DNA from 4 places in the Streptomyces sp. AMJ-169 genome. Region 4 is predicted to be linked to each of the others. Evidence: riboswitches for the same ligand, from Rfam matches in the RefSeq annotation. Region 4 holds a riboswitch; each other region holds the start of a gene.

Region 1 (4,202 bases), 800 kb from region 4:
TCCTGGACATCACCCCCGAGGAGGTGCGGGAGGTCGCCCAGGCCCGCCTGCGCCCCGACAACCGCGCGGTGCTCGTCTACGAACCCCTCGCCCCCGAGCGGGCCGAGGACGCCGACGTGCCCGAAGACCCCGAGGCCGAGGCGACCGTGACGGCCGGCGGCGCCACCGACGAGAACGAGGAGGCGGCCAAGTGAGCGAGACGGCCACCATGGACTTCCACCCCCAGCCGCAGGCCGGCGAGGCCAGGCCCTGGGCGTTCCCCGCCCCCGGACGCGCCGCGCTGGACAACGGCCTGACGGTCCTGCACTGCCACCGCCCCGGCCAGCAGGTCGTCGCCGTGGAGATCCTCCTGGACGCGCCTTTGGACGCCGAGCCGGCCGGTCTGGACGGTGTCGCCACGATCATGGCGCGCGCCTTCTCCGAGGGCACCGACCGGCACTCCGCCGAGGAGTTCGCCGCCGAGCTGGAGCGCGCGGGCGCCACCCTCGACGCGCACGCCGACCACCCCGGGGTCCGGCTCAGCCTGGAGGTCCCCGCCTCCCGGCTCGCCAAGGGCCTCGGCCTGCTCGCCGACGCCCTGCGCGCGCCCGCGTTCGAGGCCGGCGAGATCGAGCGGCTCGTGGGCAACCGGCTCGACGAGATCCCGCACGAGCTCGCCAACCCCTCCCGGCGCGCCGCCAAGGAGCTCTCCAAGGAGCTGTTCCCGGCCGGCTCGCGCATGTCGCGCCCGCGCCAGGGCACCGAGGAGACCGTCGCCAAGATCGACGCGGCGGCCGTACGCGCCTTCTACGACCGGCACGTGCGCCCCTCGACGGCCACCGCGGTCGTCGTCGGCGACCTGACCGGCATCGACCTCGCGGCGCTGCTCGGCGAGACCCTGGGCGCCTGGACGGGCACCCCGGGCGAGCCCCGCCCCGTGCCGCCGGTCACCGCGGACGACACCGGGCGCGTCGTCATCGTCGACCGCCCCGGAGCCGTCCAGACACAGCTGCTGATCGGCCGGATCGGGCCCGACCGGCACGACCGCGTGTGGTCGGCCCAGGTGCTCGGCACGTACTGCCTGGGCGGCACGCTCACCTCCCGGCTGGACGCCGTCCTGCGGGAGGAGAAGGGCTACACCTACGGGGTGCGCGCCTTCGGGCAGGTCATGCGCTCCGCCCCGGACGGCTCGGGCGCGTCCATGCTCGCCATCAGCGGCTCCGTCGACACCCCGAACACCGGGCCCGCGCTGGGCGACCTGTGGACCGTGCTGCGCACCCTGGCCGAGGGCGGACTGACCGACGCCGAGCGGGACTTCGCGGTGCAGAACCTCGTCGGCGTCGCCCCGCTGAAGTACGAGACGGCCGCCGCCGTCGCGGGCACGCTCGCCGACCAGGTCGAGCAGTACCTGCCCGACGACTACCAGGCGACCCTCTACCGCCAGCTGGCGGCCACCGGCACCGTGGAGGCCACCGCCGCGGCCGTCGCCGCCTTCCCGGTCGACCGCCTGGTGACCGTCCTCGTGGGCGACGCCGCCCAGATCCGCGAGGAGGTCGAGGCCCTGGGCATCGGCCCGGTGAAGGTCGTACCGGCGGAGTAGGCGTACGAGGGCACGCGCGCGTGGGTGAGCCTTTGGGGGTTCACCCGCGCGCGCGTTCCCGCACGGCGGCTCCCTTTACAGATGTCCGTATTGGTGTGAACCCTGCCCCTCTGCCCTGTGGCATGTTTAACAAATCCCGGTGTCCGCTTGGGGAACCGAGGGGCCCCGCTCTAGCGTCGTCCGGGCTGTTCGTCAGGCAGTGCGCCGCAGCCGCGGCACCGGACAGCGATCGCCGAGTCCCCCTACGGCGCGAGCCAGGGGAGCCGGGGACCCACCGTCCCTGGGGTGAATCGGGCGCCCTCCCAAGGGGAGCCCGTAGGAGACCTTCCTGCTCCGAACCCGTCAGCTAACCCGGTAGGCGAGAGGGAAGGAAAGGACGAACACGACCCTATGGCGTTCACCTGCGCCACCACCGGGAAGCACCGCAGGCCCGGCCGGATGCAGCGCACGACCGCCCGCGCGGCGGGCATAGCGGCGCTCACCACCAGCGGCGTCATGGCGAGCGTGGCCTCCCCGGCCCTCGCCGCCGACACCTCCCTCGAACACACCGGCCTGATCCCCGTGGTCACCGTCGGGGACGACGTCGCCGAGCAGATCGACGACCAGGCCGCCGCGCAGAAGCAGGCCGCCCAGGAGGAGGCCGCGCGGCAGCGGGCCGCCGCCGAGGCGAAGGCCGCGCGCGAGGCCGAGGCCCGCGCCGCCCGCGAGGCCGAGCGCGCCCGCCTGAACGCCTTCGTCATCCCCGTCACCGGCTCCTACGTGTCGACCGGCTACCGCGCGAGCAGCTCCCTGTGGTCGTCCGGCAGCCACACCGGCATCGACTTCCACGCGGCGACCGGGACGACCGTCCACGCGGTGGGCTACGGCACGGTCGTCGAGGCCGGCTGGGGCGGCTCCTACGGCAACCAGATCGTCCTGCGCATGAACGACGGCACGTACACCCAGTACGGCCACCTGTCGTCGATCACGGTGTCCGTCGGCCAGAGCGTCACCCCGGGGCAGCGGATCGGCCTCTCGGGCGCCACCGGCAACGTCACCGGACCGCACCTGCACTTCGAGGCCCGCACGAGCCCCGAGTACGGCTCGGACATCGACCCGGTCGCGTACTTGCGCGGCCACGGCGTCACCGTCTGACGTTCTGCGCGAAACCGTCCAGCCCCGGCCCTTCCGGCCGGGGCTTTCGGCGTTTCGGGCGCCCGCTGTCCAAAAAATATCCATGGATTCCGGCTCGCCATCGGAAATTCCCGCTGATTGCAATAGAGTCACGGAACAGACGTCGAATGGACGGCGTTTCACGGGGTTAATGCGGAGGTCGGTCATGCGTATTCCGGCGCACTCGGTGTGCACGGCCATCCGGGACGACATCGTCGCGGGTGTCTACGAGCGCGGCAGCCGTCTCACCGAGGAACTCCTCGCCCGCCGCTACGGCGTCAGCCGCGTCCCCGTGCGCGAGGCGCTGCGCACCCTGGAGGCCGAGGGCTTCGTCGTGACCCGCCGCCACGCGGGCGCGTGCGTGGCCGAGCCGACCGAGCAGGAGGCCGCCGACCTCCTGGAGATGCGGCTGCTCCTGGAGCCCCTCGGGGCCGCGCGGGCCGCCCAGCGGCGCACGGAGGCCCACCTGAAGGTGCTGCGCGGGCTCGTCCGGCTGGGCCAGGAGCGCGCCAGGAGGGGCAACAGCGAGGATCTGCGCTCCCTGGGCGGCTGGTTCCACGAGACGCTCGCCCAGGCCTGCGCCAGCCACACCCTGACCGCGACGCTGACCCAGCTGCGCCACAAGATCGCCTGGATGTACGCCGTGGAGGCGCCCGTGAGCCCCGTGGAGGCCTGGGCGGAGCACGGCGCGATCGTGGACGCCGTCGCGCGCGGGGACGCCGAGCGGGCCCGCGCGATCACCGCGCTGCACACCGAGCGCTCGACCGCCGCGCACCGGCTGCGGTTGCCCGGGGCCGACGGCCGTGTGAGGACTTCGCAACACGCCGTAAACATGTCCGGCCTGCGTCATTAACACGGGCGCCGTATACAAAGAAGAGATATTCGGCGGAGGTGTATTTCCGTCGGCCTTTTCGGTGCGCGCCGTGAATTCATCGGGTGCGCTCCTGCGGTGTGCTTCCGCGCACTCCGAATCCTTTGCGGGGCAAATCATCCGGGAAAGGGTCCGGGAGGTTTCGTGAAGCTCGGGGAAACGGCGAAGCCGCGCCGCCCGGACGGGCTGACGCGGCTTCACGCACGCACGCGCGGGCTGAACGCCTCCCGCGCGGGTGATGGCTCACACGGTCTCGGGAAGCTCCTCAAGACCCTCGGCGACCAGCTTGGCCAGCCGGTCCAGCGCCGCGTCCGCGCCCTCGGCGTCGGAGGCCAGGACGACCTCTTCGCCACCCTGGGCGCCGAGGCCGAGGACGGCCAGCATGGAGGCGGCGTTGACCGGGTTGCCGCCCGCCTTGGCGATCGTCACCGGGACGCCTGAGGCCGTGGCGGCCCGGACGAAGAGGGAGGCGGGGCGGGCGTGAAGGCCCTCCGCCCAGCCGATGTTGACGCGGCGCTCAGCCATGTGTTGCTGCCCTTCAGTGTCTCAGGGTTGTCTAGACCATTTTTCCACACGTGAGACGTCCCCGGAGGATCGACA
Region 2 (4,202 bases), on a different contig from region 4:
CGTCTATACGACGGAACAGGGCGCGCGGCGGGCCGTGGAACTCGGGGTCGCCGCCGACGTCGTACCGCTGGGCCCGGAGCTGGACTGGCGCCGGCTGCTGGCGCATCTCCATGACGTGCGGGGGGTGGGGCGGCTGATGGTCGAAGGCGGCGGGACGATCCATACGCAGTTGCTCCAGGCGGGGCTGGCGGACGAGCTCCAGCTGGTGCTCGCGCCCCTGTTCGTCGGCGATCCGAAGGCGCCTCGGCTGTTCGGGCCCGGGGGGTACGAGGAGGGGCGGCTCGAGCTGCTGGAGGCGCGGCGGATCGAGGATGTCGTCCTGATGCGGTACCGGCCGGAGGTGACCCCGGCGGACCACTACTGGCTGGGGCTGGCCTGCGACCTCGCGGCCGAATGCCCGCCGTCGCGGACGGCGTTCAGCGTGGGCGCGGTGATCGTGGCGTCCGACGGCACGGAACTGGCACGCGGCCACTCCCGAGAGGGCGGTGACCCGGTGGTCCACGCGGAGGAGGCGGCGCTGGCGAAACTGTCCCCGACGGATCCCCGGCTGCCCACGGCCACGGTGTACAGCAGCCTGGAGCCCTGCGCGAGGAGAGCTTCCCGCCCGGCCCCGTGCTCCCGGCTGATCCTGGACGCCGGGGTGCGCCGGGTGGTGACGGCATGGGTGGAACCGGACACGTTCGTCCAAGGGGCGGATGGGAATGGGCTGTTGAGGGAGGCGGGGGTGGAGGTGGTGGTGCTGGAGGGGTACGAGGGGCGGGCTAAGGGGCCGAATGGGCACTTGCTGGGGTAGCTGATCGGGCGGCGGACCCGCACCCACCCACCCGGCCCACCCCACACTGCGCCCCGCCCCCCGCCGGGTGACGCTGCCCCCATGAGACCAGCGAAACCCGTACTGCTCGTCGCCGCCCTTCTCTCCCTGGCCGCTTGCTCCAGTTCTGAATCCGGTGGCCGGCAGATGGCCAGGGCCCTCCCCCCGGACGCCGCGTTCACGCATCCCGGGGTGCTGGTCGACAAGGAGCAGCTGGATGTCGTGCGGGAGAAGGTCCGGGGCGGGCGGCAGCCCTGGCTGCGGGCCTATTTCCAGATGCGGGACAGCAAGTACGGGTCGTACAAGTACGCGCCCGAGCCGTACGAGAGCGTCGACTGTCCTGGTGGGGACCGGCCCGCGCACGGATGTCTCCAGGAGCGGCAGGACGCCATCGCCGCCTACACGCAGGCCCTCCTCTTCAGCATCACCGGCAAGCAGCAGCACGCGGCCAAGGCGCGGGAGATCATGGACGCCTGGTCGGGGAAGATCCGGCGGCACACCGAGGAGGACGCGGGACTCCAGACCGCGTGGGCGGGATCGACCTGGGCGCGGGCGGCGGAGCTGGTGCGGCACACACCGGGCGCGGGCTGGCCGGACGACCGGGTGGCACGGTTCGAGCGGATGCTGAAGACGGCGTACCTCCCGGACGTCACCAGGAACGTCGCCGACTACAACGGCAACTGGGACCTCGCGATGACGGACGCGGCGATCGGCATCGGCGTCTTCACCGACGACCACAAGGTCTTCGACCAGTCCCTGAAACGCTTCCGCGACCGCGTCCCGGCCTACTTCTACCTGGAGAAGGACGGCGGCGTCCCCATCGCCCCGGCCCGCTCGGGCCTGAACGACCCGGCGAAACTCTCGGCGTACTGGTTCAAGCAGACGACGTTCAAGAGCGGCCTCTCCCAAGAGAGTTGCCGCAACTTCAAGCACGTCGGCTACTCGCTGGCGGCGACCTCGCACATTGCGGAGACCGCCTGGCACCAGGGCGTCGACCTGTACGGGGAGGTCAAGGACCGGCTGAAGGCGGCGGCCGAACTGCACGCGGGCATCCAGTCGGGGGCGCCCGCTCCGGCGTGGCTGTGCGGCGGGAAGGTGGACCGGAACATGGGCCCTGACCTGGAGGTTCTCGTCAACCACCTGGAGGGCCGGCTGGGCGAGTCCGTACCGGCGACCCGCAGGCTGGTGGAGAAGAGCAGGCCCGAGGGCACGGACGATCTGTTCGTCGCGTGGGAGACGCTGACGCACGCGAAGAACCCGGTCTGAGGGGGGCCGGGTAACCCGTTTGGCTTTTCACCCCCGGGATGACGTATGGTTACGTCAACGGCGCGGGGTGGAGCAGCTCGGTAGCTCGCTGGGCTCATAACCCAGAGGTCGCAGGTTCAAATCCTGTCCCCGCTACTGAAGGCCAAGGGCCGGAATCCGATTCAGGATTCCGGCCCTTGGTTTTTGTCCCCGTTCACTCACTCTGCGTATATGACCGCTGTACCGGCGCGGTCAACTCGCCCGTTTTTCGCGGACGTTGCGGCTTAAGTCCCGTCCATAAATGTTAATGATCAAGCGGAACAGCTTGGAAACGACGGCCCGGGTCTATTAACGTTCGATAACGCAGCACGGTCGTCCCAGCCGTCACAAGAGACGGCTCCGTGCGCACGCGCCGAATCCCGCGAGGGAACCGGGGAACCACCACCTTGGGGTGAATCACGCGAAGGCCACCGCCCGCGACGGGCGGCCGGTTTACGCGCGTAGGAGACCTTCCCGCTCCGAACCCGTCAGCTAACCCGGTAGGCGACGGAAGGAAAGGAGTGCGCCCGCGTGGCGAACGCCCCAGAAGCCCCCGCGCCGACTTTCGGGTTCGGCGGTCCCCGCACCGACGAGGGCCCCTGGGAGGAGTGGAACCCCACCGCCGACTCGGTCGCCCCGGTCCGCGGCAAGCACCGGGTGGCCAAGCAGCGCGGCGGCGGATTCGCCCGCAGCTCGACCGTCCTCGGCGTCGGCGTCATAGCCGCCGTCAGCGCGGGCGGCATGGCCAGCGCCAACACCGGCAAGGCCCCCGTCTCCATCTCCCTGCCCGACCTCGGCTCCCTCAGCGGCTCGGACGACTCCGCGCAGGACACCCCGGACGCGCTCGCGAGCTTCGGCACCGAGGCCGACGTCAGCGCCCAGGGCAAGAGCGAGAGCGGCGCCTCCGACGCCGGTGAGGCGCTGCGCAGCCGGATCATCGCGCAGGCCGAGTCCCAGCAGACCCAGGTCGACGCCCGCGCCAAGGCCGCCGCCGCGAAGGCCGAGTCCGACGCCGCCGCCAAGGCCGCCGAGGACGCCAAGGAGAAGGCCGCCGCCGCGAAGCGGAAGGCCGACGACGAGGCCAAGGAGAAGGCCGAGGCCGCCCGCCTCGCCGAGCTGGCCAAGCAGTACGCGCTGCCGACGTCGTCGTACACGATCACCTCGACGTTCGGGCAGGCCGGGTCGCTGTGGTCGTCCGGGTACCACACCGGGCTCGACTTCGCCGCCCCCACCGGCACGCTCATCAAGGCCGTCCACAGCGGGACCATCACGGAGGCCGGGTGGGCCGGTTCCTACGGCTACCGCACCATCCTCACTCTGGACGACGGCACCGAGCTCTGGTTCTGCCATCAGTCGTCCATCAACGTCAGTGTCGGCCAAAAGGTGGCTACCGGTGACGTCATCGGGCGGGTCGGTGCCACGGGCAATGTGACGGGGGCCCACTTGCACCTCGAAGTGCACCCCGGGGGCAGCTCGACCGGGATCGATCCGGCGGCGTGGCTGCGGAGCAAGGGGCTGAATCCGTAAGGGAGTTGGCTTGCTGGGGGTCCTGCTCGGGTGGGGCCCCTTTTTGCTGTGTTCTTGTGTACCGGTCGGAATGCGGGGGTCCGTCTCCGGCGTTGACGTAGAACATGACTACTCTGCGCCGACTCGGCTCCTCCGACCTCGAAGTCTTCCCCCTCTCCCTCGGCGGCAACGTCTTCGGCTGGACCGCCGACGAGGCGGCCTCCTTCGCGGTGCTCGACGCGTACGCCGCCGGCGGGGGCAACTTCGTCGACACCGCCGACGCGTACTCGGCCTGGGTCGAGGGCAACAGCGGGGGCGAGTCCGAGACCATCATCGGCAAGTGGATCAAGGCGCGCGGCAACCGGGACGACGTGATCGTCGCGACCAAGGTCAGCCAGCACCCCGAGTTCAAGGGGCTTTCCGCGGCCAACATCAAGGCGGCGGCGGACGCGTCGTTGCAGCGGCTCGGCACCGACCACATCGACCTGTACTACACCCACTTCGACCAGCCGGACGTCCCGGTCGAGGAGATCATCGGCGCGCTGGACGAGCTGGTGAAGGCGGGCAAGGTGCGCCACATCGCCGCGTCCAACATCTCCGC
Region 3 (4,202 bases), on a different contig from region 4:
GCAGGCCCGCATCAACTCGCCCGGTTCCAGGCCGAGTCCGGGTGTGAGGACGGCTCCCTGCGCGTCGGACACGCCGTACGCGAGCGCCTGCCCCCGGCCGAGCGCCCCGCGCTCGTGCGGCAGGAAACCGACCGGTTCACGCCCCTCGTACACCACCGCGACCCGGGCGCGCGCCTTCACGCGCCCCACGGCGTCCGCGAACTCCGGTTCCATGAACGGGTTCCGGGGCGCCGCCGACATGGCGCGCAGCGCCCGCCACCGCTCCCGCTCCCCCTCGCCCAGCTCGTGCGTGCCCAGCACGCGCGTACGCCCACTGCTCAACCTGACCCCCCGATCAAGTCCCCCCTGGACAACCTGGACGGTACCCCTCCCGCCCCCGGCGCGGTAGATAGCGCCGCATGTTGTTGCCAACCGGTGCAGTCTTCGCAGACGCCCTGAGACGGGGACGTTCGAACAACCGCCGCGCGAGCTTCGGCGGGCGCTCGAACGGGCGGCGGGGGAGGGCCGGCCGGCGCTCGAACGGCCGTGTGCGAGACCGCCAGTTGGCCCTCGGCGGCCCGCCCGGGTCCGTATTCTCTGATCATGGCCGCACCCACCACCGCTTCCGCCGCGCGCGCGTACGACCTCGTCGCCACCGACCTGGACGGCACACTGCTGCGCGCCGACGACACCTTCTCCGACCGCTCGCTGGACGCCCTCCAGCGGGTCGTCGAGGCCGGCGCGCGGCACCTGGTGGTGACCGGCCGCCCCGCCCCCCGGGTCCGCCCCCTCCTGGACGTCCTGCGCGGCAGAGGCCTCGCGGTGTGCGGCCAGGGCGCCCAGGTGTACGACATCGGCGCCGGCCGCCTGCTGTGGTCGGTGACCTTGGACCGGGACCTGGCGGAGACCGCGCTCGGCAAGATCGAGGCGGAGGTCGGCCAGGTGTACGCGGCCGTCGACCAGGACGGCGTCGAGGGGCTGACCCTGATCGAGCCGGGCTACCGGATGCCCCACCCGACCCTGCCGGCCCTGCGCGTGGGCCACCGCGCCGACCTGTGGTGCGAGCCGATCAGCAAGGTCCTGCTGCGCCACCCGACGCTCACGGACGACGAGTTGGCGGCGATCGCCCGCGCGGCGGTCGGCTCGCTGGCCACGGTGACGATGTCGGGCCCGGGGACGGTGGAGCTCCAGCCGCCCGGCGTCACCAAGGCGACGGGCCTCGCCCTGGCCGCCGACCGGCTGGGCCTGGCCCCCGAGGCCACGGTGGCCTTCGGGGACATGCCCAACGACATCCCGATGTTCGAGTGGTCCGCCCACGGCGTCGCCATGGCCAACGCCCACCCCGAGCTGAAGGCGGCGGCGGACGAGGTGACCCTGTCCAACGAGGACGACGGGGTGGCCGTGGTGCTGGAGCGGCTGTTCCCGTAGGGGGAGCTCAAGTGGACCGGGCGAGCCCCGTACGGGGCGCCTCAGTAAGCCCCGTACACGTTGTCGATCGACCCGTACACCGCCGCCGCGTAGTTGCACGCGGCGGTGATGTTCGCGACCGGGTCGTAGGGGTCGTAGGCCGTGCCGGACACGTGGTACGCCTGGAAGGTCGGGTCGATGACCTGGAGCAGGCCCTTGGACGGGGTGCCCTTGGCGGCGTTGGAGTCCCAGTTGTTGATGGCCCAGGGGTTGCCGGAGGACTCGCGGATGATGTTGCGGTAGATGCCGTTGTAGCTGCCCGGGATGCCCTTCTGGGACATGATCGCGAGGGATTCGCGGATCCAGCCGTCGAGGGTGTTGGGGTACCCGGCGGGGGTCGTCGAGGCGGTCTTGACGGCCGCGGACGCGGTGGTCGCGCCGATCAGCGGGAGGGCGAGCACGGCGGCGCCGGTGGCGGCGACGGCGAGGGTGCGGGCGAGGCGGTGGGGACGGAATGCGGACATGAGTGTGTTCCTCTCCGGCGCCTGCGAGGTGAGCTGTCGGGTTCGGGCGGGGAGGTGCCCGGCCGGTCCGCCGGGAAGGCGGTACGGCTTCACCCCGAGCCGGCCCGGAGGGGTGCTCCGGGACGGCGTACTGCCTGGGTCCCCCGCTCCTGCCGTGCGCGAGTGGTTTCGTCGATGGGAAGAGCCGGGACGGCGGCAGGATTAGGCGTCCGTCCGACTTGGCCGGGAACGTATGCGAGAGCGACTGCCTGGAACAAGTGCCGGATTCACCTCTGGTCCCTATTGGGAGCGCTAAGGGGTTTATGGGCGACTTGATCGTTTGCGTCCGGGAAGCGTCAACTGGCAAGTGACGACAGGGGGAAGAGGGAATGCCGAGGCCGCGGTGGCCGGCGGGGCCCCGTGACCCAATTCACGAAACGGCAATTACGGCAAAATGGACAGATGCTGAATATGTCGGACCATTACATGTCGTATCGAACGATCAGAAACATAGCGGTCGTGATCCGATAGGGGCCGGGCTGTAACCGTGGGGGCTATCGGTGATCGAAACCTGACCGGATACGCTGACTCGGGTGATGGCAGCGACCTGTCGACAAACCGTGTAATCGTCAACAGCAGTCAGTGGGCAACAGCAGACAGGAGATCCCTCGTGACCGTCGTCGGGCCGTTCGGGCTGAGCGTGCGGGACCAGGCTCTGGAAGCCGATGTCCAGGCCGGGATGGCAGCCGTCGAGGGGGGCCTCCTGGAGGCCACCAAGAGCGAGGTCCCGTTCATCACCGAGGCCGCGCAGCACCTCGTACGCGCCGGCGGGAAACGCTTCCGACCCCTCCTCGTCATGCTCACCGCCCAGTTCGGCGACCCTTACGCCCCCGGTGTCGTGCCGTCCGCCGTCGGCGTCGAGCTGACCCACCTGGCGACCCTGTACCACGACGACGTCATGGACGAGGCCGACGTCCGGCGCGGTGTCGCCAGCGCCAACACCCGCTGGGGCAACTCCGTCGCCGTCCTCACGGGTGACTTCCTGTTCGCCCGCGCCTCCCAGATCCTCGCCGGCCTCGGCCCCGAGATCATCCGCATCCAGGCCGAGGCGTTCGAGCGGCTGGTCACCGGCCAGATCCTGGAGACCGCGGGCCCGACCGACGGCCGCGACCCGGTCGAGCACTACCTGGACGTCCTCGCCGGCAAGACCGGCTCCCTGGTCGCCGTCTCCTGCCGCTTCGGCGCGATGACCTCGGGCGCCGACGAGACGGTCGTGGACATCCTCACGCAGTACGGCGAGCGCCTCGGCGTCGCCTTCCAGCTCGCCGACGACTTCCTCGACGTCGCCTCCGACTCCCACGAGTCCGGCAAGACCCCCGGCACCGACCTGCGCGAGGGCATCGCGACCCTCCCCGTGCTGCGGCTGCGCGAGATGGCCGCCCGCGACGGCCGCCCCGAGGACGTCGCCCTGTGCGAACTCCTCGCCTCCGACCTCACCGACGACGCCCGCCACGCCGAGGCCCTGACCGCCCTGCGCGCCCACCCCGCCCTGGAACAGGCCCGCCGCGACACCATCCGCTACGCGGAGGAGGCCCGCGCCGCCCTGTCCCCGCTGCCGGAGTGCGACGCGAAGACGGCGCTGGTGGAGCTGTGCGACGCGGTGGTGCACAGGGCGGGCTGATCCCCTAGGGACCCTGATCCCCTAAGGGACACGAGAGGTGTCCAGGGGGTTTGTCATACCGCAGGAGTACGAGGAGTTGACTCTGCGGGCTGACGCGATTGTCAGTCCCGTTTGGTGTCATGGAGGTACGGACGAACGACCACGGCTCACCGGTTCGGGTGAGAATGGCGGTCAAGGGCAGCCGTACGACGGCCCGCCCGGCCCGCCGCCGAAGACGGAGGTAAGGCACATATGTCACCGTACGCATCCGACGACAGCACCACCCCGGAGGCCATGGCCGAGGCCGACGAGGCGCGGGCCCGGCGGCGCAGGACGGCCGTGCGGTACGTCGTCCCGGTCACGGTCGTAGGGGTGGCCGCGGCGACCATCGGCCTCGTCCCCGCGCTCGCCGACTCCGGCGACCCGAGCCTGCCGAAGATCACCGCCCAGCAGCTCCTCGACAAGATCGCCAAGTCGGACGTGCAGCAGCTGTCCGGCACCGTGAAGATCACGACCGACCTGGGCCTGCCCGACCTCGGCGGCCTGGAGAGCAGCCTTCTCTCCAGCGCGACCCAGTCCTCCGGCGACGGCTCCTCGGCCGACCCCAAGGCGAAGCTCACCGAACTCGCCTCCGGCACCCACACCCTGCGCGT
Region 4 (4,202 bases):
AAGTTGTCGAGATCGGGGTCGCGGTGTACCCGATGGCGTACGGACCTTCCAGCCGCCACCGATACCAGAGGGTGGCTCCGGCGGGCACACCGACGTCCAGGACACCTCGGGCGGCGGCGACTGTGCCACCGTTCTCCAACTCGACGGCCCATTGGGAGAGGCCGTGACGGAAGTCGTCGTGTGCGAGGGGGTGGGGGCGGTGGGGGGTTCGGGTGACGTGATCAACTCCGGCGACTCCGGTATCACCGACTCCGGCTGCGGCGGCTTGGGTTGCACCGGCTCCGGTCGCGACGGCTTGGGCAGCGCTGGACCCAGCTTTGGCAACTTCGGCAGCGCCGGCCTCAGTCGCGGCAGCTTCGGCGGCGCAACCGGAGTCGGCTCAGCCGGAGCCCTCACACCCCCGCGCACCCTGGAAACCTCGCGCACCCCCGACCCCCGCATCCCGCATCCCGCATCCCGCATCCCGCACACCCTGCCCCCTCGCACCCCACATATCCCGCAGCCCCATCCCTCCCCCACCCCCGCAAACCCCCGCAAACCCTGAAAGGCCGGCCCCGGGGATCCGGTTCCGGCCTCGCGGAGGCACGTCAGACAAACGGCCTAGCAGCCGCAGGCATCACCCCACGGAGACGCCATGCGAGCGAAGGTAAGCAACCGGATCGACATCCGAGCCATAGTCAGGAGTCGTCCGTATCTCGAAGTGCAGATGCGGCCCCGTCACATTCCCCGTGGAGCCGGAGTAACCGATCTGCTGCCCCTCGGAAACGCTCTGCCCGGCGGAGACGGATATCTGGGAGAGGTGGGCGTACTGCGCGTAGTACCCGTCGGCGAGCTTGATGACGACCTGATTGCCGTACGCCCCGCCCCAGCCGGCGGAGACGACCGTCCCGGCGCCGACGGCCTTGAGATTGGTCCCGGTCGGGACGACGAAGTCGACGCCCGTGTGATACCCGCTGGCCCACATGCTGCCGGAGACCCGGTACCCGGTACCGATGACCGCACCGGTGACCGGAAGCGTGAACCCGGAGGCCGAACTCCCCGAACTCTCCGACGCCGGCTCGGTCTTCGAGGTATTCGAGCTCTTCAAGAAGGACGAACTCCCGGAGGAGGACTTCGAGGAACCGGAAGACGCCGACCCTGAAGAGGAGCTGGACGACGAAGAGGCGCCGGACGACGAGGACGAACCGGAACCGGTCGTCCCGGAGGTGCCGGTCGCCCGCGCCCCGAGCGTCAGCTTGAGCCCAGGATGGATCAGCGACGGATCGGACCCCACGGCGTCACGATTGTCGTCGTAGATCCGCTGCCACCCCCCACTGACACTCTGCTCCTCCGCGATCTTCGAGAGATAGTCGCCGGAGCGGACGGTGTACACGGCGGAAGTGCTCTTGCGGCTGCTCACCGGCGCGGCCTGAACGGCGCTCTCCGACACGGAGGCCGTGAGAGAGGCGGCGGACACGGCGGGGGAGCTCGCGGTCGAGGAAGTCGTCTGGGCGTGCGCCCCGGTGGCCCCCATCAGCGGAAGGGCGAGCGCGGCCCCGCCGGTTCCGGCGACGGCTAGCGAACGGGAGAAGCGCGGGGTCTTCGGGCGGCGGTGCTTACCCTTGCCGGGCATGGCGAATTCCTCTCCGTCGCCTGCGAGGTGAGCTGTCGGGTGCGGGCTGGAGCTGCCCGGCCGCGCGGTTGTCGCGGCTTTACCCCGAGCCGTCTCCGGTGGCGTCCGGATCCGGCGGTACTGCCTGTGGGTCCCCCGCTCCTGCCGTTTCACGGGTGGCGTGTTCGGTCTCCGGACAGCGGCAGGATTGGGCGTCCGCCCGGATTGATGGCGAACGTAAGCGACCGGGACGCACGGGGACAAGCGAAAGTCGCCCACGAATCGCTTTCCTGTCGATTCGCCGTGTGTTCCCGGCCCCGCCCGAACCGCGCCGAAAACCCCGCCCTGGCCCCAATTCCCCAAGGAAAACAGCGTGATTACGTGCACATGACGCGCGCCGCAGGGCCAGGAATATGACCCTGCTCACGCCACCGATTCACAGCTGCCTTTATTCCGGATCGAGTTGCACTGAAGCATTTCGAAACCGGACAGACCCCTCAGACTCGACGAAGCCGGAGAACAGCCGCATCAAGGTCCCCACGCAGCCCGGTCCGCAACCCGTGATGCAACAGCACCGCCCCCCGGTGGATTTCCCCCGTTTCAAGGCATTCGTACAACGCCCCGGCATCAAGCCCGCGCAGCCGCACCGCCGGGACGGTCTCCCCGTAGTGCTGGGCCTGGAGCCAGGCGAGGACGACGGTGTCGTCGCCGCGGACGTACTGCACGGCGCTGAGCCCGCCCTCGGGGGCCTTGAGCCGGTACAGGTCGCCCTGCTGGACGACGGGCCGGATCTCCTTGTACAGCGCGACCCACTCGCGCGCCTCGGCCAGCTCCGCGCCGGTCCACTCGGAGAGGTCGCCGCCGACGCCGAGGACCCCGGCGAAGGAGCTGATGAAGCGGAACTTCAGCGAGCTGACCCGGTGGTTGAGCTGGACGTTGGGGCTGTCGGTGACCCAGGCCGCCATGACCCGCGCGGGGTGGATCTGGCTGAAGCCGTGCTGGATGGCGAGCCGGTCCAGCGGGTCGGTGTTGTCGGAGGTCCACACCTGGTCGGTGCGGCTGAGGATGCCGAGGTCGATCCGGCCGCCGCCGCCCGAGCAGGACTCGAAGGCGACCCCGGGGTGGGCGGCGCGCAGCCGGTCGAGGAGCGAGTACAGCGCGCGCACGTGGTCGACCCACAGGCGCTGCGGATAGGCGTCGTCGGGCCAGCCGGCGTCGGTGAAGCAGCGGTTGAAGTCCCACTTGACGTAGTCGATGGGCGCGCTGGACAGCAGGGTGTCCAGCCGCTCCCACAGGTACTCCTGGACGTCCTCGCGCGCGAGGTTGAGCATCAGCTGGTTGCGGAACTCGGTGCGCCCGCGGCCGGGCTGGAACTGCACCCAGTCGGGGTGCGCGCGGTAGAGGTCGCTGTCGGGGTTGACCATCTCCGGCTCGACCCAGATGCCGAACTGCATGCCCAGGCCGTGCACTTGGTCGGCGAGGGGCTTGAGGCCCTGGGGGAAGCGGTCCGGGTTGGGCGTCCAGTCGCCGAGACCCGCGCGGTCGCTGGTGCGGGCGCCGAACCAGCCGTCGTCGACGACGAACAGCTCCACGCCCATCTCGGCGGCCCGCCGGGCGAGGACGAGCTGCTCCTCCTCGGAGATGTCGAAGGTGGTCGCCTCCCAGGAGTTGAACAGCACCGGGCGGTCCTGCGCGGCGTCCGGGATCACGTGCTCGCGCTGGTAGGCGTGCCAGGCGCGGCTGGCGCCGCCGAAGCCGCCGTCGGACCACAGGGCCGCGAGGACGGGCGTCGTGAAGGAGTCCCCGCGCGCGAGGAGCAGCAGCCCGGAGTCGTCGTGCCCGGCGCCGCCGGTGATCTGCACGCGCGCGTCGGGCAGCTGGGCGACGGCGATGCGCCAGGAGCCGGACCAGCCGAGGGCGGCGGTGAAGACCTCGCCGCGCTCCTCGGTCGCGTCGGTGTCGAGGGCGACCCACGGCAGATGCGGATGGCCGGTGTGCCCGCGCCGGCTGCCGATGACCTTCTCTCCGTAGGTGAGGGGCGCCCGTGTCAGCCGGGACTCGGCGGCCCAGCGGCCGTGCAGCTGCGACAGCCGCCATCCCTCGCGCTGCGGCAGCGTCAAGGTCGCGGAGTCGGCGCGCAGCAGCTCGAGGGGCTCGTCGGCGTCGTTGGCGAGGGTCGCCCAGCGCTCCACGACGTCACCGCGCATGCGGTAGTGCAGGGTGACCGTGAGCCCCCCGTCGCGGAAGCGCAGCCGCAGTTCGCCGTCGGCGGCGTCGGCGCTCTCGAAGGTCCACTCGGTGCCCCGGCGGCCGGGGACGCGGACCGAGAGGGCGGGGCGGGTGAAGCGGGGGCCGCCCTCCACCGGGTACTCCTCCCGCCCGTCCAGCGGGGACTCGAAGGACGAGCCGTGCGGCAGCGGGACCGCGGCCAGCGCCTCGGCGTCGGCGAGGGCGATCGCCGGACCCCAGTGCAGATGCAGCAGCTCGCCGCCCTCGGTGAGATGCAGGGCGTAACTGCTCGCCGGGCCCGAAAGGAGCCACGTACGCCCGTTCTCAGCGGTTTCCAGCATCAGACCCTCACACGATCGAAAATCATAAAAAACAGATACGA

The links. Region 4 has a riboswitch for cyclic di-AMP ahead of ACYUD3_RS03925 (M23 family metallopeptidase). Riboswitches for the same ligand answer to the same signal wherever they lie in the genome.
Region 1: it holds a riboswitch for cyclic di-AMP, as region 4 does, so the genes downstream of both, ACYUD3_RS00610 (M23 family metallopeptidase) here and ACYUD3_RS03925 (M23 family metallopeptidase) in region 4, are expected to answer to the same signal.
Region 2: it holds a riboswitch for cyclic di-AMP, as region 4 does, so the genes downstream of both, ACYUD3_RS35535 (M23 family metallopeptidase) here and ACYUD3_RS03925 (M23 family metallopeptidase) in region 4, are expected to answer to the same signal.
Region 3: it holds a riboswitch for cyclic di-AMP, as region 4 does, so the genes downstream of both, ACYUD3_RS31150 (transglycosylase SLT domain-containing protein) here and ACYUD3_RS03925 (M23 family metallopeptidase) in region 4, are expected to answer to the same signal.

Annotation. Positions count from the first base shown of each region.
Region 1 is NZ_JBVLTJ010000001.1:148,448-152,649, forward strand. It holds gene ACYUD3_RS00600 (M16 family metallopeptidase) at 1-194, shown strand, start outside; gene ACYUD3_RS00605 (M16 family metallopeptidase) at 191-1,579, shown strand; cyclic di-AMP (ydaO/yuaA leader) riboswitch at 1,800-1,955, shown strand; gene ACYUD3_RS00610 (M23 family metallopeptidase) at 1,970-2,713, shown strand; gene ACYUD3_RS00615 (GntR family transcriptional regulator) at 2,898-3,584, shown strand; gene ACYUD3_RS00620 (HPr family phosphocarrier protein) at 3,846-4,127, opposite strand.
Region 2 is NZ_JBVLTJ010000022.1:27,581-31,782, reverse strand. It holds gene ACYUD3_RS35550 (dihydrofolate reductase family protein) at 1-793, shown strand, start outside; gene ACYUD3_RS35545 (alginate lyase family protein) at 875-2,077, shown strand; tRNA gene ACYUD3_RS35540 (tRNA-Met) at 2,139-2,212, shown strand; cyclic di-AMP (ydaO/yuaA leader) riboswitch at 2,457-2,618, shown strand; gene ACYUD3_RS35535 (M23 family metallopeptidase) at 2,627-3,622, shown strand; gene ACYUD3_RS35530 (aldo/keto reductase) at 3,727-4,202, shown strand, end outside.
Region 3 is NZ_JBVLTJ010000015.1:107,470-111,671, forward strand. It holds gene ACYUD3_RS31140 (GNAT family N-acetyltransferase) at 1-321, opposite strand, end outside; gene ACYUD3_RS31145 (HAD family hydrolase) at 583-1,407, shown strand; gene ACYUD3_RS31150 (transglycosylase SLT domain-containing protein) at 1,449-1,910, opposite strand; cyclic di-AMP (ydaO/yuaA leader) riboswitch at 1,914-2,094, opposite strand; gene ACYUD3_RS31155 (polyprenyl synthetase family protein) at 2,560-3,570, shown strand; gene ACYUD3_RS31160 (LolA family protein) at 3,802-4,202, shown strand, end outside.
Region 4 is NZ_JBVLTJ010000001.1:952,761-956,962, reverse strand. It holds partial or broken gene ACYUD3_RS03930 (DUF6250 domain-containing protein) at 1-289, opposite strand, end outside; gene ACYUD3_RS03925 (M23 family metallopeptidase) at 617-1,612, opposite strand; cyclic di-AMP (ydaO/yuaA leader) riboswitch at 1,617-1,783, opposite strand; gene ACYUD3_RS03920 (alpha-galactosidase) at 2,089-4,161, opposite strand.